DNA from 3 places in the Vibrio sp. ED004 genome. Region 3 is predicted to be linked to each of the others. Evidence: predicted binding sites of a transcription regulator. Region 3 holds the regulator's gene; each other region holds the start of a gene.
What was found. Region 3 encodes MetJ, which represses methionine synthesis genes. Its sites were predicted from a motif close to TTAGACNTNTANANGTCTAA; they were not measured.

Region 1: metN (methionine ABC transporter ATP-binding protein MetN) is a predicted target of MetJ. The motif match lies at 8,952-8,971, and genes of this name have one in related genera.
Region 2: metA (homoserine O-succinyltransferase) is a predicted target of MetJ. The motif match lies at 4,409-4,428, and genes of this name have one in related genera.

What each region holds. Positions count from the first base shown of each region.
Region 1 is NZ_CP066149.1:916,781-927,662, reverse strand. It holds gene ITG10_RS03970 (hypothetical protein) at 1-2,171, opposite strand, end outside; gene queF (NADPH-dependent 7-cyano-7-deazaguanine reductase QueF) at 2,227-3,072, opposite strand; gene syd (SecY-interacting protein) at 3,204-3,749, shown strand; gene ITG10_RS03955 (Zn-ribbon-containing protein) at 3,754-4,530, shown strand; partial or broken gene ITG10_RS03950 (carbohydrate porin) at 4,941-6,146, shown strand; gene ITG10_RS03945 (MetQ/NlpA family lipoprotein) at 6,257-7,066, opposite strand; gene ITG10_RS03940 (methionine ABC transporter permease) at 7,148-7,831, opposite strand; gene metN (methionine ABC transporter ATP-binding protein MetN) at 7,821-8,855, opposite strand; gene gmhB (D-glycero-beta-D-manno-heptose 1,7-bisphosphate 7-phosphatase) at 9,063-9,647, shown strand; gene ITG10_RS03925 (MliC family protein) at 9,764-10,099, shown strand; gene treR (trehalose operon repressor TreR) at 10,191-10,882, shown strand, end outside.
Region 2 is NZ_CP066149.1:3,414,598-3,425,479, reverse strand. It holds gene ITG10_RS15435 (GGDEF domain-containing protein) at 1-1,839, opposite strand, end outside; gene ITG10_RS15430 (M20/M25/M40 family metallo-hydrolase) at 2,099-3,205, shown strand; gene ITG10_RS15425 (DUF3859 domain-containing protein) at 3,311-3,733, opposite strand; gene ITG10_RS15420 (ATP-binding protein) at 3,808-4,176, opposite strand; gene metA (homoserine O-succinyltransferase) at 4,452-5,393, shown strand; gene pilW (type IV pilus biogenesis/stability protein PilW) at 5,563-6,330, shown strand; gene rlmF (23S rRNA (adenine(1618)-N(6))-methyltransferase RlmF) at 6,419-7,741, opposite strand; gene ITG10_RS15400 (M48 family metallopeptidase) at 7,746-8,243, opposite strand; gene ITG10_RS15395 (glutaredoxin family protein) at 8,397-8,633, shown strand; gene ITG10_RS15390 (LysR substrate-binding domain-containing protein) at 9,443-10,315, opposite strand; gene ITG10_RS15385 (MFS transporter) at 10,426-10,882, shown strand, end outside.
Region 3 is NZ_CP066149.1:1,439,048-1,449,929, reverse strand. It holds gene priA (primosomal protein N') at 1-1,680, opposite strand, end outside; gene rpmE (50S ribosomal protein L31) at 2,025-2,243, shown strand; gene ITG10_RS06495 (malic enzyme-like NAD(P)-binding protein) at 2,577-3,866, shown strand; gene metJ (met regulon transcriptional regulator MetJ) at 4,042-4,362, opposite strand; gene ITG10_RS06485 (O-succinylhomoserine (thiol)-lyase) at 4,571-5,752, shown strand; gene ITG10_RS06480 (bifunctional aspartate kinase/homoserine dehydrogenase II) at 5,755-8,166, shown strand; gene metF (methylenetetrahydrofolate reductase) at 8,464-9,363, shown strand; gene ITG10_RS06470 (PadR family transcriptional regulator) at 9,536-10,075, opposite strand; gene ppc (phosphoenolpyruvate carboxylase) at 10,425-10,882, opposite strand, start outside.

The DNA of each region.
Region 1 (10,882 bases), 520 kb from region 3:
CACGCTTCTCTTATGTTACCGGTTGCAAGGCTTGCTGCTGGTGCATTGTCGATAGCTTTGAGGTATACCCACTGGCTGCTGCGCTCTTTGAGACTGATCTCACGCGCTAGGTTGGTCGACATCAATAACACGTCGAGCAGCTCTTGATCGTTAATCGCGGTGTAAGCGCGTGGCAAGAACGGGTAATCCGCGATGCCCATGCGAACGGTTCGGTTGATGTTGCGTTCTGGTTCGAAGTTATTCACCCAAGATTGAATCTTTTTGAACATCGCCTCAGGTGATAAATCACGGTCTGAGTTAGGTTCGATATAAAGCAGGTTCGCGTCCGAGAAGTGGTAAACACGAGCTGGGCCTTCAAGCTTTGATTTTAAGAACTCACCAAAAGCGTCTTCGAGCTCGAGACCCGCCTTGTAGCCATTCTGGGTGTACATATTACGTAGGAACGGCAGGTCAATCATCACGAAGCGTAAACGGTCGTTGAGTGGTTCATGAATCAATTCACCCATCTGCCATTGCTCAAAAGTTTGGCTGGTTTGCTCTAATGAATTTGAAAGCTTCGCATTGAGCATTCTTAGGTTCGGAAGCTTTGAACGTGAGTGCGTAAACAGGTCGGTGCGCAGTGAGTCCACTTCCTTGGCTAAGGTTTGAATAATGTAGCCGCGACGCAGCACAAAGAAGAACAAGATAATACTGAACAAGAATAGGGCGAACGATATCTTTTGGAACTTGCGATGTTCCAGTTTGTATTTCTCTAGCTCTTGCGCTTGGCCTGCGTAGTGCAGTGTTTGTTCAGCAAACTCTTTCTGTTGGCGGAATGCGTCTTCGCCAACACGGTTGAGCTTTTGCTGCTCTAAAGAAACAAGGCTGTTGTACTGCTTAAGATTCGCCAATGCCTGTTGCGGACGCCCCGCTTGTTCGTAACCCAAAGAGAGCAAGTAGTATGAGCGTTGTGATAAGCGCGAGTTCTCGACTTGGCGTGAGATCTCAAGCGCACGTGTCGCATGCTTGATAACATCTTCGCTCTCTTGCAGATGATAAGCCAAACCTGCTGATAGCAGTGCAGCACGACCTTCCAGTTTCGGAATGTCCGTGTACTCCAGCAGTTCAAGAGCACGGGTTAGGTACTGTTCTGCAAGAGGGTAATTATAAAGGCGCAGGTAAGTCGCTGATAAGCTTAAGCGAATATCGATAACTTGGTAGATATCTCGGTCAGTACTTTCATGATCCAAGACGTTGAAGAAATGCACTAGGGCAAGGTTGTATTTACCTTGGTAAAAGTACACATCGCCCATCTTCTTAAGCACTTGTGCTAATACTGGAGAATTTTCAAAGTTATCATAAAAATCAGCAGCTTGAGATAGGTGCTCTAGTGCTTTGTCTAATACTTGGCGCTCAAAGAAAAGCTGTGCCAGTAGGCGGTTTACCTTAGCCAAACGAGAGCTTAAATTTCCTTCTACCGACTTCCAATAGCCATACAACAACTCAGATAGCGCGTGGTTGTACTCTTTGTGGTTCAGGTAAAATTCACCGACCGAGATGTGGTAGTCGATGGTCACTTTTTCAGAGTAACGCTGGTCGAGATAGGCCTTCGCTTCTTGGTAGAACTTTTCCGCTTCATCGATCTTGTTATCGTAAGAGGCGATATCGGCTTTCAACATGATCAAGCGGTAGGTAATGCCTTCCGTCAGACGTAAGGTTTTATTCACCGATTCTAGGTTTGCTTCAATATTGGCGAGATCTGCCTTTGCTTTGGCGGACTTTCTGTCACTTAGCCAAAGTAAGCGTACTTTTAGGATCTCTAGATCCAGTTTGAGGTATTCAAGCTTATAGGTTTTGGCGAGCTCAGAGGCTTTGTCGATGTGCTTAATTGCAATGCGAATGTTGCCAAGGTTGTACTCGGCTTTCGCTAAGATCTTGTAGGCATCGATACTGCTGTTTGGCGTTCGAATCGAAGAGTCTGTCTCTTCGCGAGAAATTGCCGAAGGGCTTTTCTCGCGTTGATCAGAAAGGACACGAAGCGTTAGGTAGCTGTTGGCCATTTGTTTTGCTTGGCTCGGCTCGATCTCAACCAAATTATTGGCTTCATTGAGCAGCGCCGATGAATAGACCGACGCATTAACCGATGTGCTTAAGCTTAAAATAAATAGGCTAACGACGTATAACCAACGCATTTCAATGTCCCTTTAAAGATGAGGTAGGTTCCAATAAGTGTGTGTCTTGAGCCTATTATTGGCGAGCCATACGCTTGTTGTGGCTTGGTCTATCTTGCTCTGTTGAACGGTATGGGTTGATATCCAGACCACCACGACGTGTGTAACGAGCAAATACAGTTAGCTTTGATGGGCCACAGTATTTCATGATGTCAGTGAAGATACGTTCAACACATTGTTCGTGGAATTCGTTGTGCTCACGGAAAGAAACTAAATAGCGTAGCAGAGCTTCACGGTCAATTTGCTTACCTGAATATGCGATCTCAACGCTGCCCCAGTCCGGTTGGTTGGTGATCAAACAGTTCGACTTCAGTAGGTGGCTGTGCAGTGTTTCTTCCACTTCTTGTTCGCCAGCAGCGCCTTCAAGCAGTGAGGCTTCAAAGTCGTAGCTGGTGATTTGGATGTCTTGGTTGTCGATACAGTCACCTTCCATCGTTACGATAGGTTGGTTGGTGTAGTCGGTTACTGAGTTTACATTCACAATGACAGTTTCGCCTGCACATGCTGACAAATCTTGGGTCAGGCGCTCAGTTACTTGCTCCCAGTTTTCGAATTGAGTCTGGTTGTAGCTGTTCAGGTACAGCTTGAAAGATTTTGATTCAATTAAGTTTGGGCTCGTTGCTGGGATGAAAACTTCACCCACGGCGACTTGTGGTAGGCCATTAGTGTTTAGCCACGAAAGTTCGTACATGGTCCAAATATCATGACCAACAAAAGGCAGTTCACCGTTTAGCGCAAGATCATCACGATTCAGGCTACGAGGTACTGGTTGCAATAAACTTGCATCGTATTGGTTAGAGTACTCAGTTTTTTGGCCTAGGGTTAAACCCGCTAGCTCTTTTGCGTCAGAATATTTGCTCATACTTTCGTTTCAAATTCGATTAGAATGGGGTCGATTTTACTGAATCCCCATTACCCTGTCATTAAGTCATCGCCTAATCGACACGGAAAGGGCTCGGATTCTATTTATTATTTTGTGTTTAGGAGATTTTCATGACTCAACGTGCTCAAGACGCACTACTTTCTTTTAGTCAGCGATACGTTGACGCGTGGCAACAGCAACACCAAAGCTTACCTCGCAATGAGGAGTTGGTGGACGTGGTATCGCCATGTGTAGAAGAAAAGAGCGGCGATGCCGTGTTATGGAAGCACTATCCACGTGAGCAATTCGCAGATTTCACTAACGTTGAAACCGGTATTGAATTAACGCTGCATGAAGACATCAAAACCTTCTACGGCGCGCAATACAGCGCAGACATGAACGCGACCTTCGACGGTAACGAACTGACTCTATTACAGATTTGGAGTGATGAAGACTTTGAATGCCTACAAGAAAACATCTTAGGTCACCTAGTGACTCAACGCCGCTTAAAGCTAAAGCCTACGGTTTTCATCGCAGCGACCGATGCTGAGCTGGATGTTATCTCTATCTGTAACCTAACGGGCAACGTGATTTTAGAGCGCCTAGGCACCAAAAATCGTGATGTACTAGCCGAGACATTGGCAGAATTTTTAGAAAAGCTACAACCAGCGGTATAAATAGATGTACGTACTAGAACTTCAATTTGAGTGTTTTGATAACACAACGGTAAGCGCTGTCGACAAGGCTGTTAATGGCTTAATGGATGCACTTCGTTATAACGGACAAGTGTTGGGTCGTGAGTTTCCTATCGTGATGGGCGACGGTGAGTTTTATGTTCGCGTTGTCTGCCCAGAGCAAGACAGCTTACACCCGCGTAACCACTCAGATTTCGTAAAAGTGTGTTTTGATCGCTTGTCTAATGCGAGCTTGCTTGCGCCAAAAATGCGCTTGCTTGGTCGAGATCTTAACTCTGAAGAAGTAGCTGAAGACGAAGCGCCTAGCTGGCAGGTACTGTACACGACGTTCGTTCATACCTGTTCACCGCTACGTAGTGGCGACAGCTTGTTACCGATCCCTCTGTACCGCAACCCGCCAACCTTCAATGGTGACCATAAAGCCGTGTTGAAATGGCAGACCGAATGGCAAGCTTGTGATGAAGTCCAAATGGGTGGGGGCTGTCGTGCTGAACACGCAACTCTGACTGAGATCAGTGATACTAAAAGCGTGTTGTTCAAGCGCGGTTGGGGATTAAGAGGACGCATTGAATATCTCACGAAGATCCCGACTTATTACTACTTGTACCGCGTGGGTGGCATCAGCTTAAAAGCAGAAAAAGAGCGTAAATGTCCGCAATGTGGTGGTGAATGGCTGTTAGATGCGCCGATCCACGATATTTTCTATTTCAAGTGTGATGACTGCCGTCTGGTATCAAACATCTCTTGGGATCATCTTAAGTAACTCCTAATCCCTAACTCCTAAAGCTTAACTAGCGATTCAAGGTATCGAAGTGTTAATCAATACTTCGATACTTATTCTTCTGTTTTCTCCCTGCTAGCTTCTCGTCTGTTTCTCTTTCTTTGACCGCCATATTGAGCACTAATCAGTATTGGGCTTTGCCAATATTGTCGAACCTATTTCGCCCTTAAATGCGCTCATTCTGTGCTGTATGTCTCTCTCTGTAGTCTTCATGCATTCACCAAAATAATTCCACACCCATCAACTTTTGATCATTTCAATAGTTAACTGGATCACAGTAATCAATCAGTTCTCTTTCAATTTATATTCCTCTTAATATAAATGGGATCGATCTCATGGGAATGTTCCCATTTATAAAAATAACGCAATTCTAGATCTTAAAGGAATGGACGATGAAACTGTTACCTATTGCTGCTGCACTTTCTACTGCTTTACTTGCACCTAATTTATACGCTGATGAAACCACGCCATTGGAGTTTAATGGCTACATGCGCGGCGGCGTTGGCCTGAGTAATGAAGGCGGTTCAAATAGTAAATGGGAGGTGAGTAAAGTTGGACGACTCGGCAACGAAAATGACCTGTATGGCGAGTTTGGTTTTAGAAAAGAAGTGTATGTTGAGGACGACGTTTCATTTTTAGTTGATTCCATGTTGTCGTACTGGCAAGGCCAAGATGAGAACGCGGCGGATAAAAGCGTGGATGTCGTTCAACTCAATGTTCAAGCGGTAGGACTTTTTGAAGATAAGGATATTGGCATTTGGGCGGGCGAGCGCTACTACCAACGCCATGATGTACACATCGTTGATAACTACTACTGGGATGTCAGCGGTATTGGTGCGGGTGTTGAACACATCAATATGGGCCCAGGTAAATTATCGGTGGCTTTGATTCAAGACACAGTGACAGGTGATGTGTTTGATGGCAAAGAAACCACAGCCATGATTGCTGATATACGTTATGCGGGTATTCCACTGTGGAACGATGCGGATCTTGAGGTCGGTATTGATATGAACTTCGCCAATGAAAAGCAGGGTCAAACGATGGACGCGGATGATAGCGTGATGCTGACAGCCAGTCTAAATCAAAACCTAGCGGGTGGTTTCAACAAAACCATTCTCCAAGTGGCTAACTCTGGTTATGCCGAGCAGATGACCACCTTTGGTACCGGTAAGGGTATCGTTCGTGATGCAAACAACAACGATGCGGATGGCTTCCGATTGATTAACTAGGGTGTGCTTGCTATCGGTGAGAACATCGAATTTGGTCACACGGTTCGTTATGCTGCGTCATCGGGTGTGGGTGCGAATAACAGTGATGATGAGTCGTTCAGTGCAGTAATCCGTCCGCTTTATAAGTGGGACAAGCGCATGCGAACCATTCTTGAAATTGACGGCTTTGTGGAAACCATTGATAACCAAGACGGCGCGGGTGGTAAGTTTACCGTCGCTCAGGCTTGGGTACCGCAAGTGGGTTTTTGGTCTCGTCCTGAATTCCGTATTTTTGCGACTTACCTAAACGATGTTGAAAATGACAATGCCTTCGGTGAAGGTAAGAACAGTGAAATGAGTGTCGGTATGCAAGTGGAAGCTTGGTGGTAAGCCGAGCCTTTCTAACGAAATTCGGTACATAAAAAACTGCCGGAAATAAAAAAGGGGCTGACGTTATGTCAGCCCCTTCGGGTATCTATACAATGCTGCAGTTTAGGTGATTACCAACCTTTAACTACGCCACCTTGGAAGATATCAGAAGCTGCGTTGTACACTTCTTCAGTTTGGTAAGCTTTAACGAAGTTCTGTACGTTTTCAGCGTTTAGGTTGTCTTCACGAGAAACGATTAGGTTTACGTAAGGAGAATCTTTGTCTTCAACGAATACGCCATCTTTTTGTGGAGTCAGGTTGATAGAGCTTGCGTAAGTTGTGTTGATGATAGAAAGCGCTACATCATCAAGAGAACGTGGCAGTTGTGCTGCGTCTAGTTCAACAATGGTTAGGTTCTTCGGGTTCTTAACGATGTCACGAACTGTTGCTAGAAGACCAGCACCTTCACGAAGCTCAAGAAGACCTTGTTGCTCAAGAAGCAGTAGAGAACGACCTAGGTTTGTTGGATCGTTTGGTACCGCAATACGAGCACCGTCTTGGATTTCGTCTACAGATTTCACTTCTTTAGAGTAACCAGCAATAGGGTAAACAAACGTGTTACCAGCGATAGTCAGTTTGTAACCACGGTCAGCCACTTGCTGATCTAGGTACGGTGCGTGTTGGAATGCGTTGATGTCGATAGAGCCATCATCCAGAGCCGCGTTTGGTGTTACGTAATCCGTGAAAGTAACTAGCTCAACGTCTAGGCCGTACTGTTCTTTTGCTACTTTCGCTGCAACTTCAGCAACTTGTGCTTCAGCACCTGCCATTACGCCAACTTTTACTTTAGAAGTATCCACTTCTTTATCACCACAACCTGCTAGTACTAGCGCTGATGCCGCTGCTGCGATAGTAAGTAAACCTTTAAGGCTAAATTTCATAATAATCTCCTTTTAATAAATCTATTTAATTTGGTTCAGACGACTCTTGTCTTAGATAGTTTGCGTTTTAACGCTGAGTCTTTATCTGTGGTCAACGCGGCGAACTAAAGAATCACCGATTGATTGAATAATTTGTACAAGCACAATCAACATCACTACCGTTACAGCCATGATGGTCACATCGTAACGGTGGAATCCGTAACGAATCGCGACATCACCTAGACCACCGCCACCAACCGTACCTGCCATTGCTGAGTAGCTTACCAGTGTTACTAGCGTAATCGTTACTGAGTTGATAATAGTCGGTAGTGCTTCAGGAAGCAGAACCTTATTGATGATTTGTGTTGGTGTTGCACCCATCGATTGAGCTGCTTCTACTAGACCTGTTGGTACTTCAAGTAGTGCACTCTCGATAAGTCGAGCCACGAATGGGATAGCGCCAATGGTCAGTGGAACAATCGCAGCTGTTGTACCGATGAAGGTACCAATCAGCATCTTAGTCAGTGGGATAATCGCAACCATCAAAACTAAGAAAGGTACTGAACGACCCACGTTCACAATCGCACCTAAAATCTTGTTTACTTTGGTGTTCTCTAACAGACCACCTTTTTTCGTCGTGTGTAGAATCACGCCTAATGGAATACCGACAGCAAAGCCAACAATGCCTGCAACAGCAACCATGTAAAGTGTTTCGCCCGTTGCGCCTAATAGAAGGTTACCGTTAAGGCTGATCCAGTCAGCAATCTCGTTGAAACTAAAGGACATAACCAAGCACCTCTACTTTTACATTGTTGTCACGTAGGAATTGGATAGCAGCATTATCATCTGCTTCATTACCGAACAGTTCAGCAACCATCATGCCGAACTTCACGCCGCCGGCGTAATCAAGGTCAGAGCTTAGGATGCTGACATCGATATTGAATTTGCGTGCAATCTGAGTCATCAGCGGAGCATCAACCGTTGCGCCCGTAAACTCTAGGCGTACCAGAGGGTAGCTGCTGTTTACGCGAGTCTCTTGCAAGCGTACTTGGTAATCTTCAGGAATCGTCAGATCCAACGTTGAACGAATGAATTGATGCGCAAGCTCAGTCTTAGGGTGAGCAAAAATGTCACCAACTGTGCCTTTCTCTACCAATTCACCACCGCCAATGATCGCCACTTCGTGACAAATGCTTTTCACTACATCCATCTCGTGCGTAATAAGCAGGATAGTGATGTTTAACTTACGGTTGATTTCACGCAGTAGCTCAAGAATCGATTGAGTGGTTGCCGGATCCAATGCACTGGTCGCTTCATCACACAGCAGTACTTTCGGATCAGACGCCAGTGCACGAGCAATCGCAACACGTTGTTTTTGACCGCCACTTAGGTTTGCAGGGTAAGTATCACGCTTATCCGCCAAGCCAACGAGTTCAAGTAACTCACTCACTTTCGCTTCAATAATCGCTTTATCTTTACCAGCAAGTTCTAAAGGCAGTGCTACATTGTTAAATACAGTACGAGAAGACAGCAGGTTGAAGTGCTGGAAAATCATGCCGATGTTACGGCGCGCTTCGCTAAGTTCAGATTTGCTGAGTTTTGTTAGGTCGATACCATCAACAATCACTTCACCTGAAGTTGGGGCTTCCAACATATTTACACAGCGGATTAGGGTACTTTTGCCTGCACCTGAAGAGCCGATGACTCCAAAGATTTGACCTTGAGGAATGTGGAGGTTGATATCAATTAAGGCATTGATTTCTTTAGTGCCTTGATAAAAAACCTTGTTGACTTGATTCACTTTAATCATAGAGAAACCCGTGCAGGTAGAACAGAATAATATGTCGATAGCTCGCTCGATTTACAGACGATGCTATGGTGTTCTATGATCTAAGTCAATAGATATTTTTACGTCTAGACGGCTAAACGTCGATTGTATGGCTAAGCTGGAAACAAATCGTTAACGAACGCAAAACTAAATAGATAGTGATGAAGCAAATAAAGCGTGTAATAATTAATGATTAATAGAGAGTTGATAGAGAACAAAATTTTGTCTAAACCTGCTGTTTTTTTAGATCGTGATGGTGTGATTAACGTTGATCACGGCTACGTACATGATGAGCATGACTTTGAATACATCGACGGTGTGTTTGAAGCGGCGAAAGCGTTTAAAGATATGGGCTATTTATTGGTGCTAGTGACTAACCAGTCAGGCATTGCTCGTGGCATGTTTAGCGAAGACCGTTTTCTTTCTTTAACGCAGTGGATGGATTGGAACTTTGTTGATAATGGTGTCGAGCTCGATGGCATTTATTACTGTCCTCACCACGCTGAACACGGCATTGGTGACTACAAGCAAGATTGTGAATGTCGTAAGCCAAAGCCAGGCATGTTCATTTCTGCTCGTGACTTTCTGAAGATTGATATGGCTAACTCTGTGATGATTGGCGATAAAGCTGAAGACATGATGGCTGCAGAAGCCGCAGGTGTTGGCACTAAAGTATTGGTAAGAACCGGTAAGCCAATCACTGAAAAGGGTGAAGCGCTAGCTAGTGTGGTACTTGATAGCATTAAAGATGTACCTGCTTTCTTAAAAGGCTAAGCGTTTATTTGTCACTAAGGTATTTACCTATCACTAGGCACTTACTTATCAATAAGGTTTTCCTAACCTGAGACTAAACTAAGTGTCATTGACTATATAAAGATGAGGAACGAAGTATGAAAGCTATGTTGGTAGCATCTCTATGTACGGTAGCATTGGTCGGGTGCTCTAAATCAGCAGCCCCTGACAGTGCAGCATCGGATAATCAATTCGTGACTTATCAATGTGAGTCTGACGTCTCGTTTGATGTGGCTTACCTTAGTAATGAAAAAGCAGTACTGCGTTTACCTGATAACGAGTACCAATTGACTCAAGTACCGGCAGGCTCAGGAACCAAATACATTCTAGACGATGGCACCTCAGAGATGATTAACAGCATCACTTTGCGTACTAAAGGTGACGACGCACGCCTCGAACTTGGCCGTGTAGTCTATCGTAATTGCCAAAAGTAAGTCATAGTAAGAACTGCTAGGATTTACAAATAGTTAAGTGAGGGGACCTACCCTCACTTTTTCTTCTCTTCCCTTTAACGTTAGACTTTTTATGAGCAAAAAACTCACTATTCTCGATATTGCTAAGCTGTCCGGTGTTGGTAAGTCAACCGTATCTCGCGTTCTGACCAATGATCCTAAAGTGAAACCTGAAACCCGTGAAAGGGTGGAAAGAGTAATTCAAGAATCTGGGTACACGCCTTCAAAGTCTGCGCAGTCCATGCGTGGTGGCAGTCAAAAAGTCATCGGCGTGATCATCTCTCGTTTAGATTCTCCCTCTGAAAATAAAGCCGTAAGCACCATGCTGGCTGAGTTGTATCGAGCGGATTACGATGTGGTGATCATGGAAAGCCAACTCGACAGAGACAAAGCCAATGAACACCTTCAGGTTCTAAAGCGTCGCAATGTAGATGGCATCATTGTGTTTGGCTTTACGGATTGTGATATTCCCGCAATCGAAGCGTGGGAACACAAAGCCGTGGTTATTGCTTTGGATACCGAGAACGTGACCTCTATTAACTACGATAACCAACAGGTGATCAATAGTGCGTTGGCGCATCTGTCGGAGCAGGGGATCTCAGATGTCGGCTTTATTGGTGTTGATCCTAGTGATAAATCAACCGGTGAGCTGCGTCTTAAGGCTTATCTCGACTGGTGCGAAAGCACTGGAGTGATTGCGAATTATCGTACTGGTCAGCTTCATCATGAAAGCGCTTATCAGCTGGTGGATGAAGTACTGACTCC
Region 2 (10,882 bases), 1.9 Mb from region 3:
CGCACCAATCGATGTGGTTAAATCTAATAGCCCAGAATGCGTTTCAATCGGTCGGTCAGCGATCGCTTGTCTTATCAGCTCAAGCTCTCTATTAGGATCTTGATTCCCAGCCAGCAATAAAACGAACTCTTCTCCACCCCATCTTGCCACTACATCGTTTTTTGATAAGGTTTGCTCTAAACGCTTAGCGACCTCCACCAGTACTTGGTCACCGACATCATGCCCATAAGTGTCATTAACTTGTTTGAAGCGGTCTAAATCTAAAATAGCGAGTGTATATCCAAACGATGACAAATGATGTGGCATCGGCTGAGTTAACAATTGTTCCAAGTAACGTCTATTGTGTAAGCCTGTGAGTTCGCATCTTGTCGATTGCTTGAGTAACTCTTTATTGGTCTTCTGGATCGAACGTAACCGAATTAAAAGTAACGCTGCGCTGAACATCACCATGATACCCAAGGCGACAACGATTCGATTCCGTAACTGCTGCTTAACTAATGTCACCTCACCCAACTCTTTTTCTGCGTTAAGCAGTTCGTTTTCTTGAGCTAATGATGCCGTAGCGAAATCTTGCTCGAGTAAAAAGATATCGCTCTGGCGCTTATCAAATAGCAGTGCTTTATTTCCTTTGTAATAAAGCTTGAAGTAGCGAAGTGCGTTCTCGCTGTCGTCTCTCGAGTCATAATATTCAGCAAGTGTTCTTAAACCGAGGACTTTCCAACTTCGAGTTCCCACAACATCGAACATTGCAGACGATCGCTTTAGATCAGCAAAGACAAAATTATCTCGGTTTAAACCAATGTTCGCTAAGGCTCTGTTTAAATAACACTGACCTAGCTGAAGTGTATATTTGTCCACGCCCGGGTACCTAAGACACAGGTTTGCGACTTGTCGTGCTGACTCAAAGTTCTTTTCCGCCAACAACACATCACTCTCTGCTTTTAACAGGATGATTTTGTATCGCTCACTCACGTTGTCGCCATTGAGCTTAGCCGCACTCTGATACGCCTCTCGACCTTTGACCAAATCACCACTGCGCAGATAAGCAAAAGACTCATTCACATGCAGCACGCCGATGGTAGACGCTTCGAGTAGTCCACTCTTGTAATAGAGTTTTTTTGCTCTTTTAATCAGCTTGAGCGCTTTTGGCCAGTCTTCCAAATAGATATAAAGCAGTGCCATGTTTGACACTAACTTACTGTTGTAGATGTGTTGAGGGTACTTCTTGCCAAGGTCTAAGCCTTTATGGAAAAAGTATTGAGCTTCCGGAAAGTCATTGCGGATATTGTTGATGACACCCGCCGTGTTATAGGCCTTAATCAACAACTCTTCATAGTGGAGCGATTCTGCGATATCTATCGCGGCTCTGATTTGGATTTCAGACTCCGCCAGCTCACCTTTACTGATATGTTCAATTGCTAATTCAACGAGAGATTGAGCCTTTAGCCACGCCATATGTTCGTGTTGTGCGAGCGCTTTAATCTGTCTGACGTATTCTGAAACGGCTTCGGTATCTAGCTTGTGTTGTGCAAGGTTCGACAAAATCATCAATTCGTAAGCACGGTAGATGGCTTTATTTTGGTCTGGGAGCTTGGCTTGGAGAGTGGCGAGTTGATGAGAGGCTAAATTAGGGTCACCACGGGATACATCGAGAATACCAATCAACGCAGTTCCATATTGAGAGAGTAATAACTCTTTCTCTGGACTATAAACACTCGGGTTTTCAGGGCGAATATGCTTTAAATCATCGTCATAAGTTGGATAAAGCAAATACAGCCCAAGCACAACACTCATCAGCACGACTAAAAGAAATGAACCTAACACATTGTTTCTATTCATTTATCAGTGCCATTATTGATTGCATTCCAATTTCATCGAGATTTTTTAAAAGCGGTTAAACATTATACCCGACAGATATACAGATTAAAATCCTGCTTAATGGTGGATCTGAGTAAGGTTTTTCTTATTATTTGGAATAATCAGGCGACTTTCTTGATTTAACTCAGACAATCATCCTACAAAAAGGCGTTATAGTGATTTTCCTGTTCCTATAGCCGTGACTTCTAAGGAAAGAACGGAAACATAATGAGAATTAACAATGACCCAAATTAATGAACAACGCCTTGTCGACCATTTCTGCGATCTTGTGAAAATCGATAGTGAATCACGTAACGAAAAAGCCATTGCTGAAGCGCTGGCTGAGCAGCTAGGCGAATTAGGCTTTGACGTACATAAACTGGCTGTTCCAGAAGAAGTGTCAAACGGTTTCAACATTTATGCACGTTTAGATGGCACTCTTTCAGGTAGCACGGTATTCAGCTGCCACATGGATACAGTAACACCAGGTATCGGCATTGAGCCAATCATCGAAGACGGCATCATCCGTTCAAAAGGCAACACGATTCTGGGTGGTGACGACAAGTCTGGTATCGCAGCTATCATGGAAGCGGTTCGCGTAATTAAAGCGGAAGGCAAAGAACACAAAACTATTGAGATTGCATTTACTGTATTCGAAGAAGGCGGTCTATTCGGCTCTTTGAACTTCGATATGTCTTACATCCAATCTGAGCACGCTATCGTACTTGATACAGGCGGCCCGATTGGTACCATCGTAAATGCAGCACCTGGCCAGCAGAAGATTGTTGCGAAGATCAAAGGTCGCCCTGCTCACGCTGGTTTAGCGCCAGAAGAAGGCATCAGCGCAATTCAAGTGGCAGCAGACGCAATCACTAAGATGAACCTACTTCGTATCGATGAAGAAACGACAGCAAACGTCGGTATTGTTGAAGGCGGTCAAGCGACTAACATCGTAATGCCAGAGCTTAAAGTCGTAGCAGAAGCGCGTTCTCTAAACGGCGAGAAGCTAACGGCTCAAGTTGAGCACATGATCTCTACATTCCAAGAGAGTGCGAAGCAGTTCGGCGCTGAAGTAGAAATCGAATCTACTCGTGCTTACGATGCATTCGTGATTGCAGACGATCACCCGCATATTCTTTCTATCAAATCAGCGTTTGAGAAGCTTGGCGTAACTGCGAACACTAAACGCACTGGTGGTGGTAGCGATGCAAACAACTTCAACGCGAAAGGCCTAACAACGGTTAACCTTTCTACTGGTATGGCGAAAGTTCACACCACTGAAGAATACATTGCAGTGAAAGACATGGTTGCAATCACTGAGTTTGTAGTGGCTTACGTAACACAATAATCTTAGTTGGTAACTAGGTGGTGAAAGCCATTTAGCCAATATCAAAAAGCCGAGTTCACATGTGACTCGGCTTTTTTGTGCCTGAATTTAGCCAGAAATTCTAGCCTAAAAACCTCTACGCTTCCAAAACTGGCTTTCGTCTTTTGCTACTAGGTCGAATGTCTTGTCGGCGATGATGTTGCCTTTTAGCTCGACCGTCATGCGCCATTTGCCCAGCTTGTTCGAGACAGGCGCCCAGATAGTGTCACCTAAGTAGAAATCCCAATCATTGTTACCGACATACTCTTCGCCGTCGAACGGTTCGAGCACTTCACCTTTGTCTGTAGTGATGTCTGGGTGATAAATGCAATAACGGATCTTCTCACCTTTGGCTTTTTTGATATTCAAGATATAGCCAAATTCTACGTCGATTTCAGCATCAACGGTGGTAGTGAACTCTTGGATTTTTGGAAGATCTTTAGATTTGGAATCCCACGTGGAATAGATACCATAAGAAGTCATGTCGACCACAACAGAGCGCTTTGCCATTTCAATCGTTACCTTGGAGTTGTTCTATTAATTTAATTCTATTTGCCATTCAGCCAAGCTGGATAAGTACGAGGCTATTCTTGCCAGTCTTTTGCCATACGCTTAATCACCGACGGTTCGATGTCGTGAATGCTGCCATATTGCTCTCGGCAAACCTCAATGATCAAATCGGCTTTATATTTACGTGCAAGTTGGCGGTAGGCCTTCATTTCCCAATGCTTAACAAAGGTATTCGAAACAACCACATCAAGCCCTTGCTTTAATCCGTTTTCAGCCGTGTTTTGACACCACTCATGAGCTTGTTGCAGCTGCCTAGGGTCAAAATGGTACTCACCTTGCTCATTCACATAATACATATCGGCTTCAACATGCAATGCATCGTAGGTTTTTGCTTTTGTTGATTTGCCAGAACCGGGCAACCCTCGAATGAGTATTAACTTCATCTGTCACTTTAAAGGCTAATTCGAAAACATGAGTTTATCGTAAATAGTAACGAGTTTCTCTGATAACTGCCTTTGCTCAGTATACGAAAACCAAGTCCTCACACACGACTCCGATAATCACTGAATACAATGAGACTACCCTCGAAGCCCTTGTCTTGCTTCTGATAGAAAACACAAATTATTTACATCTATCCATTTTGCATGTCGACAAGCGTATCAAACTACTATAGATTTAGATGTATAGACGTCTACATATCTAGCTTAGGGAGAAAGCTTTGCCTATTCGCATTCCAGACCAATTGCCAGCATCCGATGTTCTTCGTGAAGAAAACATCTTCGTTATGCCGTTATCAAGAGCATCGACACAGGAAATTCGTCCACTTCGAGTCTTGATCCTCAATCTAATGCCGAAGAAGATTGAAACTGAAACTCAATTTTTACGCCTACTATCAAACAGCCCATTGCAAGTGGATGTAGAGCTGCTGCGCATTGATGACCGACCAAGTAAAAACACACCGACTGAACACCTTGATAACTTCTACCGCCAATTTGAAATGGTCAAAAGCAGAAACTTTGATGGATTGATCATTACTGGTGCACCGCTTGGCTTGGTTCAATTTGAAGATGTAATCTACTGGGACCATCTGAAAACCATCATGGAATGGGCAAACAAGCACGTTACTTCAACTCTATACGTGTGTTGGGCAGCTCAGGCTGGTTTGAAATTACTGTATGATTTACCAAAACGCACTCGAAAAGAGAAGTTGTCTGGTGTTTATAACCACGAGATACATAACCCATACCACCCTATTTTACGTGGCTTCGACGATACATTCTTGGCACCGCACTCTCGCTATGCTGACTTCTCTCAGGAGTACTTAGCGGAGCATACAGATCTAGATGTTCTTGCGACGTCTGATGTTGCGGGCGTATACCTAGCGGCGACCAAAGATAAGCGAAACGTGTTTGTAACGGGTCACCCTGAGTACGACTCCCATACACTTCACAATGAATACATTCGTGATCTGGGTGAAGGCATGGAGCCTGTGATTCCAATCAACTACTACCCGAACAACAACCCAGACAACAAGCCCGTTGCAAGCTGGCGTAGTCACGGACACTTGTTGTTCTCTAACTGGCTAAACTACTGCGTTTACCAACAAACGCCTTACGATCTAGATCATTTCAGCGAAGACAATTTTACCAAAGACGATTAGATTCTTACTTCCGATTCACAAACACATAAAACCGTGTTCAATAGGTTATTGATAAAATGACGAATTGAACGCGGTTTTTTTATGGTGTGTGAGTCGCATTCCATAATAGATTTACCACTTCAATGGGTTTGATTTCATATGATGGGTTGGTGTTCATAAGGAGCTTCACATGCCTGCCAAGCCGTTATTATCTAAACCCTTTTCGTTATCCCGTCCCCTTTCGTTATCAAGTATGGTACTACTCGCTTCGCTTTCATTAGTCGGTTGCGTCTCTGTCACTGAAGGTCCACCAAAGATTGAAAGTGATCCTATCGCGATGTCTGAATCTCGAATTGAATTAGGCTTAGGCTACATGGGACAAGGCAATATGGTCAGAGCGCGTGAAAATCTCGAGCTCGCAATTAGACACGCACCTAGTTACTACCGTGCTAGGCTTTCAATGGCGCATTACTACGAACAAGTGGGCGAAGTAGACGAAGCAAGATCTACTTATCGAAAGGCATTGAGTCTAGATTCTAGAAACGGCAATGTATTGAACAACTACGGTACATTTTTGTGTAAACAGGGTGAATACGAACAAGCCGATAAGTACTTCAATCGCGCCATCGACCAGCCCTACTACTATCTCGTCTCAGCAAGTTATGAAAACGCGGCGTTTTGTGCATTTAAGGCTGGTAATACCGACCAAGCAAAATACTACTTCAGCAGAGCGATTGACCATGACCCAAACCGCGTAAAATCGATACTACAGTTATCAAAAATCGAAGTGAGTGACGCCGATTACAATGACGCTCGACTTCGTTTATTCAAATTCCACCAGCGTTATGGCTATCAAATTCCATCGCTTGAAATCTTGGTCGATCTCGAAAATAAAGCGGGTAATAGTGCTCTAGAGCAGAAGTATCAGAGTAAATTAGATGAATTGCTTTCTGCTTAACGATTATGCAAAACACAAAAAACGGGCTTGTTGCGTTAACAACAAGCCCGTCCATATTTCAGCTTAATGTCTTAACTAAGTGCAGCCGCTATTTAAGCGCAATCCACTCTTGTCTTTGCTCATCGTCCATAAAGGTCCATGCGATAAAGCGACTCACCTTCTGGCCTTGCGACATCTCGACCACTTTCACTTGTTTAGCTCGTAGCTTACCTAGCTCAGAGCGAACCATATCGACGTTGTCTTTCTTAGAAATCAATGTCGTAAACCACAAGACTTGAGTAGCAAAAAGTTGACTCTCTCTCGCCATCTTCATAATGAAAGCGGCTTCACCACCCGGACACCAAAGTTCAGACTTTTGGCCACCAAAGTTTAAGGTTGGTTTCTCTTGCTTAGTTGATTTATCTAACTTAACTGACTTCTTGTTCGTTTCTGGCTTGAACGACTGACCGGCTTTCTTAGCACGGTTTGCCGCTAGGTTATCCAGCTTACGTTGTGAACCCTTTTCCGCTTCTTCTAAAGAGCTATGGAATGGAGGGTTACAAATTGTGACATCGTAACGTTCATTATCTTTAATCACGCCCTTAAAGATAGATTCAGAGTCGGCTTGTAGGCGAGCGCGAATCTTACCTTTTAGATTAGGGTTACTTCCCGCAATGAAGTTCGCTGTTTTGATAGAGACTGAATCGACATCAGTTCCCGTGCAGCGCCACTTATACTCTGTCGCACCAATAATTGGATAAATACAGTTTGCACCAACACCAATATCCAATGCTTTCACAGAAGCATGATTATAAGGTTCACCTTGGCCATCACTATTAAGAATGTCGGCCACTCTGTGAATGTAGTCTGCACGACCAGGAATTGGCGGACACAAGTAACCAGCGGGAATATCCCAATGTTTAACGCCATAATGATGCGCCAACAAAGCTTTGTTGAGTAGCTTAACGGCTAGTGGATCAGAGAAATTAATGGTGTCTTCGCCCATTGGGTTCTTGATCAGGTGCTCTTTTAGCTCAGGCAACGCGGAAACCAATAACTCGAAGTCATAGCGACCAGTGTGCTGATTTCTTGGGTGCAAACCACCTTGAGGTTTTTCAGCCGAACGTCTTTTTTGGGCTGCGTTTTTATTAAAAGCCGTTTTGTTGAAAGACCCCTTATTCGCTGATCCTTTATTCGCACTCTGCTTACCTTGGCTATCTTTTGCAAAAGGTCGCTTTGCTTTGTTATTACCAGCGCCTTTCGGTGCACTGTTATTGCGGCTTTTATCCGATGTGTTCTTGGTAGAAATACGCTTGTCGCTGCTCGGCTTAGCTGTACTTGGCTTAACATCAGCTTGATTGTCTTTTATTTTTGCTGATGAAGTGCTGTTTTTCGACAGGCTTAACGTAGTTCTATTTTGTGATTGGCTCATTGGGCTACTTCTTTAAATCTAAATACATCATGAATAAACGGGCATCCAACTCAAGTTGATGATATTCCGGTTCCATGTGACAGCATAGTTGGTAAAAGGCTTTGTCGTGCTCTTTCTCTTTGATATGCGCCAGTTCATGTACCACCAGCATTCTCAGCAAAGGTTCTGGTGCATTTTTAAAAACACTGGCGATACGAATTTCATTCTTTGATTTGATCTTTCCACCGTGATTCTTCGCAACGTAAGAATGAAGACCCAACGCATTATTGATTAGGTGTATCTTGCCGTCGTAAATCACCTTGCTGATCGGTAGTGTTTTTTTCATGTAGCGATTTTTTATCTCAATCGCATAGTCAAACAGGGCTTTCTCGCTTTTGATTTCATGATTCTTTGGGTAGCGAGCTTCAAACCACGGCACCAATTTACCCGACTCAACAAGTTGAGTCACAGGATCAAGAATGTGCTTAGGATAGCCTTGAATATAGCGTAAAGAAGGATGCATGCTGAAAGACCGTACAAGTTACACCACGACAATACGTTGTGGTCTTGAAAATTGAGCCGCATAGTGTAACTGATCACACTTTTCTAATCACCTAGGATTCGTTACACTTTAGCGAGATTCACCAAGAGCTAGACTCAAAAAGAGATTGTAAAAATGAAACGTGTTGTATTGTACGTCGCAGACAAATGCCCGCACTGTAAAGATGCCCAGCGCTATTTGGACTCTAAGAAAATTGTTTACCGCCTGACGAATGCAAAAATGCAGCGTGGCCGCAAAGAATTACAAGCGATGGGTGCTCGTTCTATCCCCGTGCTTAAGATCGGCGATCAAGTGATGGTCGGTTGGAATCAGAAGAACTTCGATAAGATGTATAACTCAAAGAACACTTAACGTGACTTAAGAGACTTATATTTCTACAAACAAAGCCCGAATGTCCAACCTAGGATCTTCGGGCTTTGTTTTATAGGTATCGAAAATCGATACCTTCTACCCTTTGTCAACACTAACCTTTCACCTTAAGAAAACCGCTGCACGTCGCGCATCTGTATTTCTCTTTTATACCAAGGACTTTGTCGACTGATGTTCTGCGGATTCGAATGAGTCTTCGTTCTTTGCACTTGCACTTCATGGGGCTAGGGTTACCATTTTGATTAACTTAAAGACCATTAATATCTCTTAGTCCCCCCTGGTTAACCATATTGTAGAGCTCACATTTTTCACAGAATAATATAATGATCACTGGCAACTTTGATCAAAAAACAATAACTGCCATTAATTAACTGGTTACGATCCACAGACATTTAAAGTGGAAGCGAAGAAATCAACGTTAGTCTACTCAGAAACGGTTTTGCCAGTTTAACACAGGCCTTATATCTCTATTCCAACCGCATTTTTTCTTAGAGCGCGGTCATTTGCCTCTAATTTTAAAAATCACACCGCAGTTCATACACTGGTATCTTCCCTTTATACCAATGAAACGATCCAACAACGTTCTATGAATCCTAACCAGATTTTGCTCTTTACATTCACATTTCATACTAATGGAACACCATACCAATAACGAGTAGGGATTATTAAATATGCCGTACGATTAGTAAATTACTAACACTTAATACAACCACTACAAACCGTGATACACATCGCATAATAAGATAATAATGAGATATTAGTTCAGATTAATTACTCACATATAAAATTCGCTACACATACCGCTTAACGAAATCAATAAAGGTTCGGTCTGCCTTGGACAGATATCCTTCCTTTCTCCACGCCAAAGATAGGTTCAGCTTCACAGGGTCTTTAAATGGCACGCCTACTACGTCTTCCTCATATTCTGTCACCAAGCTAAGCAGCGCAGTGATGGCAAACTCTCGCTTCACGATAGAAAGAATCATCGGGAGCAAGTTGGTTTCGAATGCGATGGTCATGTCTAGGTTGTATTTTTTACACGTTGCGTCGATAAAGTCACGGTGAAAATAACCCGACTTGAACATGATCAGCTCTTGAGCGAAAAATTCTTCAAAGGTCATCGAAGGCTGCTGTGCTAACGGATGTTCCTTACCGACAACGGCGAGCATCTCAGAACTCAACAAGTGGTCGGTTTCGAAAGCATCAGGGACATTCTCATGGTTGATTACGCCAATATCGAGTTCGCCGTTTAATAGCATCTCCCTAATCGATTCAGTGCCCGCATCAATCAAGGTCAACTTGAGGTTTGGGTATTGGCTTTTAAATGCCATCACAACTTGCGGGAAAAAGTAACTCCCCATCATGCTTGGAGCGCCCAATCGCACCTCGCCTTTTTCCAGTCCCTTTAGCTCATTCATTGCGAGTTGAGCATCATCAAACTGCTGGGATATTCGCTTCGCATGTTCAAACAGTACCTTTCCCTCTTCCGTTAGAGTGACGGATTTATCTCCACGACGGAAGAGAATCAGCTCAAGCGTCTGTTCGAGTTTTTTAATGGAGATACTCAATGCAGGCTGCGCGATATGCAGCGCTTTGGCGGCTTGAGTGAAGTTACCAAACTGCGCAACAGCTAAGAAATGACGAAGTGGTTTTGATTCAAGCATGGCGATATATTAAATATATAGAGGTGATATTTTTAATATATTTCTTTAATCACGCTTGTACTGATAATTTGTTCACAAATAGCTTACTAACTCGCGCAGGCTCAACGTAAATGTTTGATAAAGGCAGTCCTCAATACAAACGCATCACCCAATCATTGGCAATTGGCTCGTTTATCATTTTCTGTAACCTTTACCTCTTCCAGCCAATCTTGCCGCACATGGCGGAGCACTTCCAAGTATCGGAAACTCAGATCAACTGGCTGTTTGCCGCGACAACACTTGGGCTTTCCATCAGCTTGGTGCCTTGGGCAATCGCTTCTGAAACCTTTGGCCGAAAACCCATCATTCTGTTCAGCTTATTTGCTATCCCGCTAATCGGACTGAGCATGGTGTTCACAACTACCCTACTACAGCTTGTTATTGCCAGAGCATTCATGGGAATAGCGGTTGCTGCTTTTGCAGGTGTGGCTGTTGCCTACATGGTCGAAGAGTTATCACCGAAAGCATTCGCAGTCGCGATAGGCGGTTATATTGCGGCTAACTCATTAGGTGGCATCTTCGGGCGTG
Region 3 (10,882 bases):
ATCGACATCCAATAACGCCACAAGTGTCACGCCAGGGAAGTGGTGACCCTTAGCCAGCATCTGTGTACCAATCAGGATTTGGTATTCACCTTTACGAATCGATTCTAATGCGCTTTCTAAGCTGCCTTTACGGCGGGTGCTGTCACGGTCAATACGTATGGTTTTGTATTCAGGGAATAGCTGACCAAGCTGCGCTTCAAGCTGTTCAGTACCCACACCTACTGTCACCAAATTAGCAGAACCACAGCCTTGGCAGTTGTGCACGATATGCTGCTGTGAGCCACAGTGGTGGCAACGCATTTCATTACTGTATTGGTGATAGGTGTAGTAGGCATCGCAGCGCTTACATTCAGCTGTCCAACCACAGTCGTGACACATCAATGCCGGAGAGAACCCACGACGGTTGAGGAACAACATCACTTGGTTGCCGGCTTTCAGGTGTCGTTGCATCTCGGCAATTAATGATGCCGATAAACCACTTTCCAGATATTCGCCTTTCACATCCAACACTTTGTTGGTGGTCGGCAGTGCAACCCCCGCACGTGAAGTAAGGGTGAGGTAACTGTATTTGCCTATCTGAGCATTGTGCAGCGTTTCAAAAGCGGGTGTAGCTGAACCTAACACAACCGGAATCTGTGCTTTGTGAGCACGCATGATCGCGACATCACGAGCATGGTAGCGCAGACTGTCTTGCTGTTTATAAGAGGCATCGTGCTCTTCATCAACAATGATGATGCCCAAGTCTGCAAATGGCGTGAATAGAGCGGAACGGGTACCAATCACAATGCCCGCTATTTTATCGCGAGCTGATAACCACGCATTCAGTCGCTCAGAATCGTTTAAACCAGAGTGGATAACCTCAACAGGCACATTGAAGCGTCGTTTAAAGCGATTAATCGTTTGTGGAGTGAGGCCGATCTCAGGTACCAAGACCAATGCCTGTTTACCCTTATCGAGTATCGGCTTGATCATATTCAGGTAGACCTCTGTCTTACCTGAGCCGGTAACGCCCTCTAATAAGAAGCAGCCAAAATCAGTCTGACTATTGACTGTGGCAATCGCGATGGCTTGTTCTGCATTAAGCTTGGGTTTGTCTTGGTCGTTCTCAAGATCTTCAGGCCAAGGTTGGCGTTTCGGCTTTTTCTCTACCGATTCAATCCAGCCTTTTTCTTCCAACGTCTTAAGTACTGCACTGCCCACTTCTTCATCAATAAACTCTTGATGAGGAACGGGACCGTGCTCAAGCATGTGCATCACTTTGGCTTGTTTGACAGCGCGACCAAAGCCTTGCATCAGTTGGTCTCGGCCTGATGGCGTTAACTGCCATTCGACCAGTGTCGCGAAGTCGGCCGTTTTGCCTTTACGTAACGCACTCGGTAGGGCATTGGCAAAGGTCTCACCTAATGGGTATTGATAGAACTGACTGCACCACGTTAACAGTGAGTAGACAGATTCCGGCCAAACAGGTTGGTTATCTAAAAGCGCTTTAATTGACTTGAGCTTGTCTAGCTCGAATTCAGATTCGTTAACCAGAGCCGTAACTATTCCGGTTAAGGTTTGTCGTCCAAAAGGCACAGAGACTCGTCCACCAATTATCGGAAATAGGTGGTTTGGAATCTTGTAATCGAACTGCTTGTCGAGTGGAATAGGCAGTGCCACACGGGCAATCATTGGACGCATAAAGGGACGGCTTTATCTGAATTGACGAGAGCGAACAGTCTAAAGGATAAGGCGGTTAAATTCGAGGAGCAGTTTGAATAAGAGAGGGCAAGCTAACGCATGAAGACATCTATCATCCCCAAATTTCAATCAACGCTTCTTCTGAAAAAGGAAATAAAGACACAATTGGTGAAAAATGTATCAAATCAGTTGATCCTGCCTTATAGATTCATTACTATACTGCGCCTTAAAGGTATGGCTTCGTCACTCTATTGTGCGAATGCGGTGTCTTTATTTCTTTTTTAAACTACGTGTGGTGTGCGGCTTAGAATCGTATAGCGACACGGCCTACTTGAGGTTATCCCATGAAAGCTGGAATCCACCCAGAATACAAAGCAGTTACTGCTACTTGTTCTTGCGGCAACACATTTGAGTTCAACTCAACGCTAGCAAAAGAATCAATCCACCTAGACGTATGTGACAAATGTCACCCGTTCTACACTGGTAAGCAACGTATCGTAGATACTGGCGGCCGTGTTGATCGCTTCAACAAGCGTTTCGGTGCTCTTTCTAGCAAGAAGTAATTCTCGCTATTTAGACATAAAAAGGACACTTCGGTGTCCTTTTTTGTTGCCAGCAATTTGTAAAATCACTGACTCCCATTAAAGTATCCATCTCTCGTAACGATCAGTTGCCTCTTTATTCTATTGCACGGCAATTCCTTGCTTATCACTCGTCACCAAAATTCTGCACGAAAGTTCAACAAGCGATAGTAATTTCAACTGCTCACTGGTCTTATTAGTAGTGAAATTTCGTTTTTTAATGAGACAGAGGCTTCAACCACCTAGGAACTTTGAAGTACATCCATTAACATGAACAAGATCCCCCAAATAATAATATCCTAGGAACCTACACCTATGTCTGAAGACAGCAGCCAAGCTCAATCCTCTCAAGAATTATCGCCTCAAGAACAATTCCGTCAGCAAGCTCTTGATTATCATGAGTTCCCGATTCCAGGCAAAATTGCCGTAGAACTGACGAAGCCTGCAAACTCTGCAGAAGACCTAGCACTTGCATACAGCCCAGGCGTGGCTGAGCCTGTTCGCGAGATCGCACAGAACGTTGATAACGTCTATAAGTACACAGGTAAAGGCAACATGGTTGCTGTTATCTCTAACGGTACAGCGATTCTTGGCCTAGGTAACCTTGGTCCTATTGCTTCTAAACCAGTAATGGAAGGCAAAGCGCTACTGTTTAAGCGTTTTGCTGGTTTAGATTCTATCGATATTGAAGTAAAACACCGCACAATCGATGAGTTCGTTGATACAGTTGCGAACATTGCAGATACATTCGGCGGTATTAACCTAGAAGACATCAAAGCACCAGACTGTTTTGAGATTGAACGTCGTCTGATTGAGCGTTGTGATGTACCAGTATTCCACGATGACCAACACGGTACTGCGATTGTAACAGCAGCAGGTATGCTGAACGCGATCGAGCTTCAAGGTAAGAAGCTAGAAGAGTGTAAGATCGTTTGTCTAGGTGCTGGCGCAGCAGCGGTTGCGTGTATGGAGCTACTGATTAAGTGTGGCGCTCAGCGTGAGAAGATCTACATGCTTGACCGTAAAGGTGTGATCCACACTCGTCGTGACGACCTAAACGAATACAAAGAGCTGTTCGCAAACAACACTGACAAGCGCACGCTTGAAGATGTTATCGAAGGCGCTGACCTATTCTTGGGTGTATCAGGTCCTAACCTGCTTCCAGCTGAAGCACTAACGCTAATGGCTGATAAGCCAGTTGTGTTTGCATGTTCAAACCCAGATCCAGAGATCAAGCCAGAGCTTGCTCATGAAGTTCGTTCTGACCTTATCATGGGTACAGGCCGCAGTGATTACCCTAACCAAGTAAACAACGTACTTTGTTTCCCATTCATTTTCCGTGGTGCGCTAGATGTGCGTGCAAGCGAAATCAATGATGAAATGAAGCTGGCAGCGGTTAAAGCGATTCGTGAATTGGCGAAAGAAGAAGTTCCGGCTGAAGTACTGGTAGCGGCGGGTGAAACTGCACTGGAATTTGGTAAAGGCTACATCATTCCTAAGCCAATGGACCCACGTCTACTTCCTCGCGTAGCAAAAGCAGTAGCAGAAGCGGCTGTTGAGTCTGGCGTTGCTCGTATCGAGATGCCTGCTAACTATATGGCGTAATAGCTTTTTATAGCTGCTGCTCAATTGAGCGCAAAAGAATAATAAAAAACCGACTCATCTGGAGTCGGTTTTTTTATGTCTATCATTCACAGCGCAGTCATAAAAACAATGCACGATGTGATCAATAGGGTTCAGCTAGAGCGAATCAATAATGAAGGCAGTGACTGAGTTGTTTTTATTCTTCGTCAAACGCTTCAAACTCGATACCCATCTCTGTCATCAGTTTTTTCACTTCAGCAGGAATATCGTCTGGGCGGTCTTTACGAAGGTCTTCATCCGTTGGTAGTGGTTGGCCTGTGTACGCATGTAGAAAGGCTTCGCACAGTAGCTCACTGTTTGTTGCATGGCGTAGGTTGTTAATCTGGCGGCGAGTACGCTCGTCAGTTAGAACCTTTAACACTTTTAGAGGGATAGAAACTGTAATTTTCTTTACTTGTTCGCTTTTCTTTCCATGCTCAGCATATGGGCTTATGTATTCACCATTCCAGTCGGCCATTGCGTACCTTCATCACTTTAGTTGTTAGAATAAATTAATAGTGGTGATTTTAGCGGGATTTACCGCTATAAGCAAAGACATATAGACGTCTAGAAGTGTTGACGTCTCACGTTTATGAAAGTAAAGTGAATAACATATATCTAACACAGCCGCAAAATGCCGACAAGCAGCTGTGATTCTCAGACGCAAAACTTGTAAGGAAGCACCTATGAGCAGCCGGAAGCCAGCAACAATCGCAGTACGTACTGGTATCGAGTCAGACACGCAACACCATGCCGTTGTCCCACCAATTTATCTTTCGACTAACTATGGGTTTCCCGCTTTTGGTGAAGTGCCAAAGTACGATTACACCCGTTCTGGTAACCCAAACCGAGGTTTATTAGAAACGGCACTGTTTGAACTTGAATCGGGCAAAGGTGCGGTGGTCACTAACTGTGGTACCTCGGCGCTAAACTTATGGGTTTCTGCTTTCTTAGGTGGCGATGATCTTATTATCGCGCCACACGACTGCTACGGTGGTACTTACCGTCTGTTTAACACTCGCTCACTGAAAGGTGACTTCAAAGTTCTATTCGTTGATCAATCGGATCAAGCGGCACTGGATGCGGCGATCGCGCTTAAGCCAAAGTTGATCTTAATTGAAACACCATCGAATCCTTTGGTTCGTGTGGTTGATATTGCAGAAACTTGTCGTAAAGCGAAAGAGGTTGGTGCTCTGGTTGCTGTCGACAACACGTTTTTGACTCCTGTGTTCCAAAAGCCTTTAGAGTTAGGTGCAGATTTTGTTATTCACTCAACCACTAAGTATATCAACGGACACTCAGACGTTATTGGTGGTGTTGTCGTCACGAAAACGGAAGAGCACGCTGAAGAGCTAGCATGGTGGGGCAACTGTATTGGTGCGACCGGCACACCATTTGATAGCTACATGACTCTACGTGGTATTCGTACGCTAGGTGCGCGTATGCGAGTTCACGAAGAGAGCTCACGTGAAATCCTCGCGTCTCTGCAGCAACAAGATCTCGTCGGCACTATTTACCACCCAAGCCTTCCTGAACATCCAGGTCATGATATCGCGAAGAAACAGCAGTCTGGCTTTGGCTCAATGCTGAGCTTTGAGTTTGCAGGTTCATTCGAAGCGCTTAAGTACTTTGTTGATAAGTTAGAGCTATTCTCTTTGGCGGAATCGCTGGGTGGTGTGGAAAGCTTAATCTGCCACCCAGCGTCGATGACTCACCGTGCGATGGGCGAAGAAGCGCTGGCAGAAGCGGGCGTTTCTCAACAGTTACTGCGCCTTTCTGTTGGCCTTGAAGATGCTGAAGACTTGATTGATGACCTTAAGCAAGCGTTTGAAAAGACACAAGGCTTTATCGCTGAAGGGGAGGGTTAATAATGGCAACCTTTCGCCAGCTACATAAATTTGGTGGCAGCAGCTTAGCGAATCCTGAGTGTTACCAACGCGTGGTCAATATTCTTAGAGAATACTCATCAGCCACTGACTTGGTCGTGGTATCGGCAGCGGGTAAAACCACTAACCGCTTGATTGAGTTTGTTGAAGCGCTCGACAAAGATGGTCGTATCGCCCACGAATGTTTGCAAGCACTTCGTCAGTTCCAACTTGAGCTGATTGAAGCGCTGCTTGAAGGTGAGTCTGCGGCTCAGCTAACGGCCACCATTCAACAAGAATTCACCGCTTTGGGTGAGCTAACTGCTCCTCTAAGCGAAGCGCAAAAAGCACAAGTTCTAGGACACGGTGAGGTTTGGTCTTCACGTCTATTAGCTGCTTTGTTGTGCCAACATGATTTACAAGCGGTAGCTCAAGATGCTCGTGCCTTTTTGCGTGCAGAAGTGGGTGCTCAACCTGAAGTTGACCGCGCACGTTCTTATCCTCTGATTAAAGAAGCCTTGGCGCAGCATGCACATTGCCGTGTCGTGATTACTGGCTTTATGGCTCAAAATACTGAAGGTGAAACGGTTCTACTCGGCCGTAACGGCTCGGATTACTCTGCAACTGTGATTGGTGCATTGGCTGAGGTTGAACGCGTAACGATTTGGAGTGACGTCGCTGGTGTATACAGCGCAGACCCTCGTTTGGTTTCGGATGCGTGTTTATTGCCTCTGCTTCGCCTTGATGAAGCGAGTGAACTTGCTCGTCTAGCGGCTCCAGTGCTTCACAGCCGAACGCTACAGCCTGTGGCTCAAAGTGCCATGGACTTAAGCTTACGTTGCAGCTACCAGCCAGAGGCGGGCTCTACACAGATAGAGCGTGTACTGGCATCGGGTCGTGGTGCAAAAATCATTACCTCCTTGGATGAAGTGCTTATCGTTCAGCTGACGTTTGGTCACGGGCATGACTTCGACCGTCTAGAGAGCGAAGTGCTTGAAGGGCTTAAGCGCGCTCAACTTGAGCCTCTTGCTTATGAGCTTGAACCGGATCAGCACTGTTTGCGTCTTGCTTACACTGAAGAGATCGCTGGTGGCGCTTTAGAATATCTACAAGATCACGCGATTGAAGCTGAGATTAAGCTTAAAGAGGGTTTCTCTTTGATTGCTGCCGTGGGAGCTGGCGTAACTAAGAACCCGAACCATTGTTACGGTTTCTACCAGCAGCTCAAGAGCTCGCCGGTTGAGTTCATCTCAGAAGCTAACTCTGGCTTGAGCTTAGTGGCAGTGATTCGTAAGAGTGAAACCTCAAGCCTAGTGAAAGGCATTCACTCTCAACTATTCCAAGCGCAGAAGCGTGTTGCAATTGCTTTATGTGGTAAGGGCAACATTGGTTCAAGCTGGTTAAGCCTGTTTGCTGAGCAGAAAGCGGAACTTGAAAAGCGTCGTGGAATGAACTTTGAATTGGTTGCGGTGGTTGATAGCCAAACCTATTGGTTCGATGACCAAGGCATAGATGCGACTTCGGTAGGTAAGCGCTTTGACGACGAAGCGATTGCCAACAATGGTAACGATTGGTTAGAGCGTTTAGGCTCTATTCAAGGTTATGACGAAGCAGTGGTTCTGGATGTGACTGCGAGCCCTGTACTTGCAGCAAAATACCTGCAAATCGCCCAACAAGGTATTCACTTGATCTCGGCCAACAAGGTGGCAGGCTCTGCATCAAGCGAGTACTACCATCAGGTGCAAGATGCCTTCGCGAAGATCAGCCGTCATTGGTTGTACAACGCGACAGTGGGTGCTGGATTGCCGATTAACCACACGGTACGTGACCTACGTGAAAGTGGCGATGACATCATTGCGTTGTCTGGTATTTTTTCGGGCACGTTATCTTGGTTGTTCCAACAGTTTGATGGCACAGTGCCGTTCAGCGAGTTGGTTGACTTAGCATGGCAACAAGGCCTGACTGAACCTGATCCTCGTGCTGACCTCGATGGTTCAGACGTAATGCGTAAGCTGGTGATTCTGGCTCGTGAATCGGGTTTAGACATCGAGCCTGAAAACGTAAAAGTGGAATCATTGGTCCCTGAAGAGTTGCAAGATCTGTCGGTGGATGACTTCTTTGATAAGGCTTCTGTACTGAGTGAAGAGTTGGCAGAGCGCTTAGAGAAAGCGCACTCTCAACAGAAGGTTCTGCGTTACGTAGCGCGTTTAGAGAAGAATGGTAAGGCAACGGTAGGCGTTGAAGCCCTATCTAAAGAACACGCCCTAGCGAACTTGCTGCCTTGCGATAATATCTTTGCGATTGAGAGCAAATGGTACAAAGATAATCCATTGGTTATTCGTGGCCCGGGTGCCGGTCGTGAAGTAACGGCAGGTGCAATTCAATCAGACCTAAACAGAATGTCTAGTCTGTTCTGATACTCAGATCGGTTGGTTTAATACTTAGATCAATTGTTTTAGTGTCTAAATGGCATACTATTCACTAAGATAAATAAGGCTGAAAGCACGATGTGTTTTTCAGCCTTTTTTCTACATTATTTCTGCTTTGCGAGCCATCTAACTACTTGAGTTTTACTCACGATCTACTTGAGAAAAATTCATAATGGATCTGTTGACATTAAATCGTATTCAATACATCCTACAGACATATAGACGTCTAAACGTCGTTTGAGGATTTGAGATTTTAGTGGTCGCTTTTGCCACAGGGAGAGTAAGATGGGATACACACACGCTAGTCATATCGACGCTTTAAATCAGAATATCGCTGAGCTTTCTGACAACATCAATGTGTCATTTGAGTTTTTTCCACCAAGCAGTGAGAAGATGGAAGAGACCCTGTGGAATTCTGTTCACCGTCTTAAAACACTTCAGCCAAAATTTGTATCAGTAACCTACGGTGCAAACTCGGGTGAACGTGATCGTACCCACTCAATCATTAAAGAAATCAAAAACCAAACAGGTCTAGTCGCAGCGCCACACCTAACGTGTATTGATGCTAGCCGCGAAGAGCTGATTCAAATCGCCGACGATTACTGGGCTAATGGTATCGAGAGCATTGTTGCTCTACGTGGTGATATTCCAGCAGGCGGCGGCGCGCCAGAGATGTACGCATCTGATCTAGTTGAACTACTTAAGTCTCGTCACGACTTTGATATTTCAGTAGCGGCATTCCCAGAAGTTCACCCTGAAGCAAAAAGCGCTCAATCGGATCTTATTAACCTAAAACGTAAAGTAGATGCCGGTGCTAACCGTGCCATCACTCAGTTCTTCTTCGATGTAGAGAGCTACCTACGTTTTCGTGACCGTTGTGTGGCGGCGGGTGTTGATGTTGAGATTGTACCGGGCATCCTACCGGTTTCTAACTTCAAGCAAGCGTCTCGCTTTGCTGCGATGAATAACGTAAAAGTACCAGGCTGGATGGCGAAGCAGTTTGAAGGTTTGGATGATGATCCAACGACTCGTCAGCTTGTTGGTGCGAGCCAAGCAATTGATATGGTTCGTACACTGAGCCGTGAAGGTGTGAAAGACTTCCACTTCTACACGCTAAACCGTGCAGAAATGACTTACGCACTTTGCCACACATTAGGTGTTCGTCCGCAAGTCGCTGCGCTTTAAGCAAAGTCTAGAAGTAAAGCCTAAGCACTTGTAAAAAGCTTCTGGCTGTAAAATTTCAAATCCTATAGATACAAAAAAGGCTTGGACTCTAAGAGTTCAAGCCTTTTGCTTTTCTAGCTTCTAGCTTCTAGCTTCTAGCTTCTAGCTTCTAGCTTCTAGCTTCTAGCTTAACTTAAGCAAGAGCGCCAAGTTCAAGCAGTACTTCTTCAGCCCATACAATCCATGCTTCACGGATAAGTAGGTTACGACGAAGAGTAAGACGCTCAAGGCGTGCTTGCTTGTCTAGTGTTGATGGCGTTGCGTAGTAAGCCGCTTCGATTTCACGGTAGTGAGAAACTAGTTTGCGAGACTCTTCTACTAGCTCAGCAAGTTGTACACGGTAAGCGTCAGAAGGTTGTACAGCACAAGCCATTAGCTTAGCTGAGAACTCGTCACGAACGGTTGGGTGTGCAGTTGGTTGTTCAAACCATTCACCTAGCGCGCCACGGCCAGCATCAGTGATAGAGTAAACTTTACGATCAGGTTTGCCTTCTTGAGGCTCAAGCACGCAAGTTACCTGGTCGTTCTGAGCCATTTTATTTAGCTCGCGGTAAACTTGTTGGTGGCTAGCTTTCCAGAAGTAACCAATGCTTGCGGAGAATTCTTTTGTGATATCGTAACCAGTAGCATCGCGTGTACTTAAAACGGTTAGAATTACGTGTGGTAATGACATGTCTGAAATCCAAATGGTAAACAGTAAACAAATACTTAAACAACAAGTGTGCTTCTAATGGCACGTTATATTGGTTATGTCTAAGTAGCACCAACTCATCGGTTGGTTATGTCACCTTACAAAGCCGTTTATCACCTAGGTTGACCAGTTTATTGGTCAAAAAGCTGCAGATTATTTTTTTGGAGTGTTTCCGCAGCGGAGCAGTAGTATATCTAAATAATAAGCATAAAGTAGAATACATGGACAAAATAACCCAAAAAACTGACAAAAAACTCAGTATTGCTTATTTTGTGAAATAAAAAGGTCGCACTAGGCGACCTTTTGTCTATTGTATAGTAGTAATCACTAATTAACCAGTGTTTCGCATGCCTGCTGCAATGCCTGCAATCGTCACCATTAGCGCTTCTTCAAGCTCTGCTGGTGGTGTTTCACACTTACGAGTACGGTAAAGCAACTCAGCTTGAAGCATGTTTAGTGGCTCAACGTAGATGTTACGTAGGCGGATTGACTCAAGTCCCCAAGGGTCGCTCTGCATTAGGTTCTCGTTGTTCTCAACATTTAGCACGGCTTTGATGTCTTTTTGCAGCTGTTCACGCAGCAATTCACCTAACGGTAATAGCTCTTCGTCAACAAGACGTTGGTCGTAGTACTTAGCGATTTCCATGTTGCACTTCGAGTACACCATTTCCAACATACCTAGACGGGTAGAGAAGAACGGCCACTCACGACACATCTCTTCAAGTAGGGCTTGATGGCCTTGATCTACTGAGTACTGAATCGCTTCACCCGCGCCTAGCCATGCAGGAA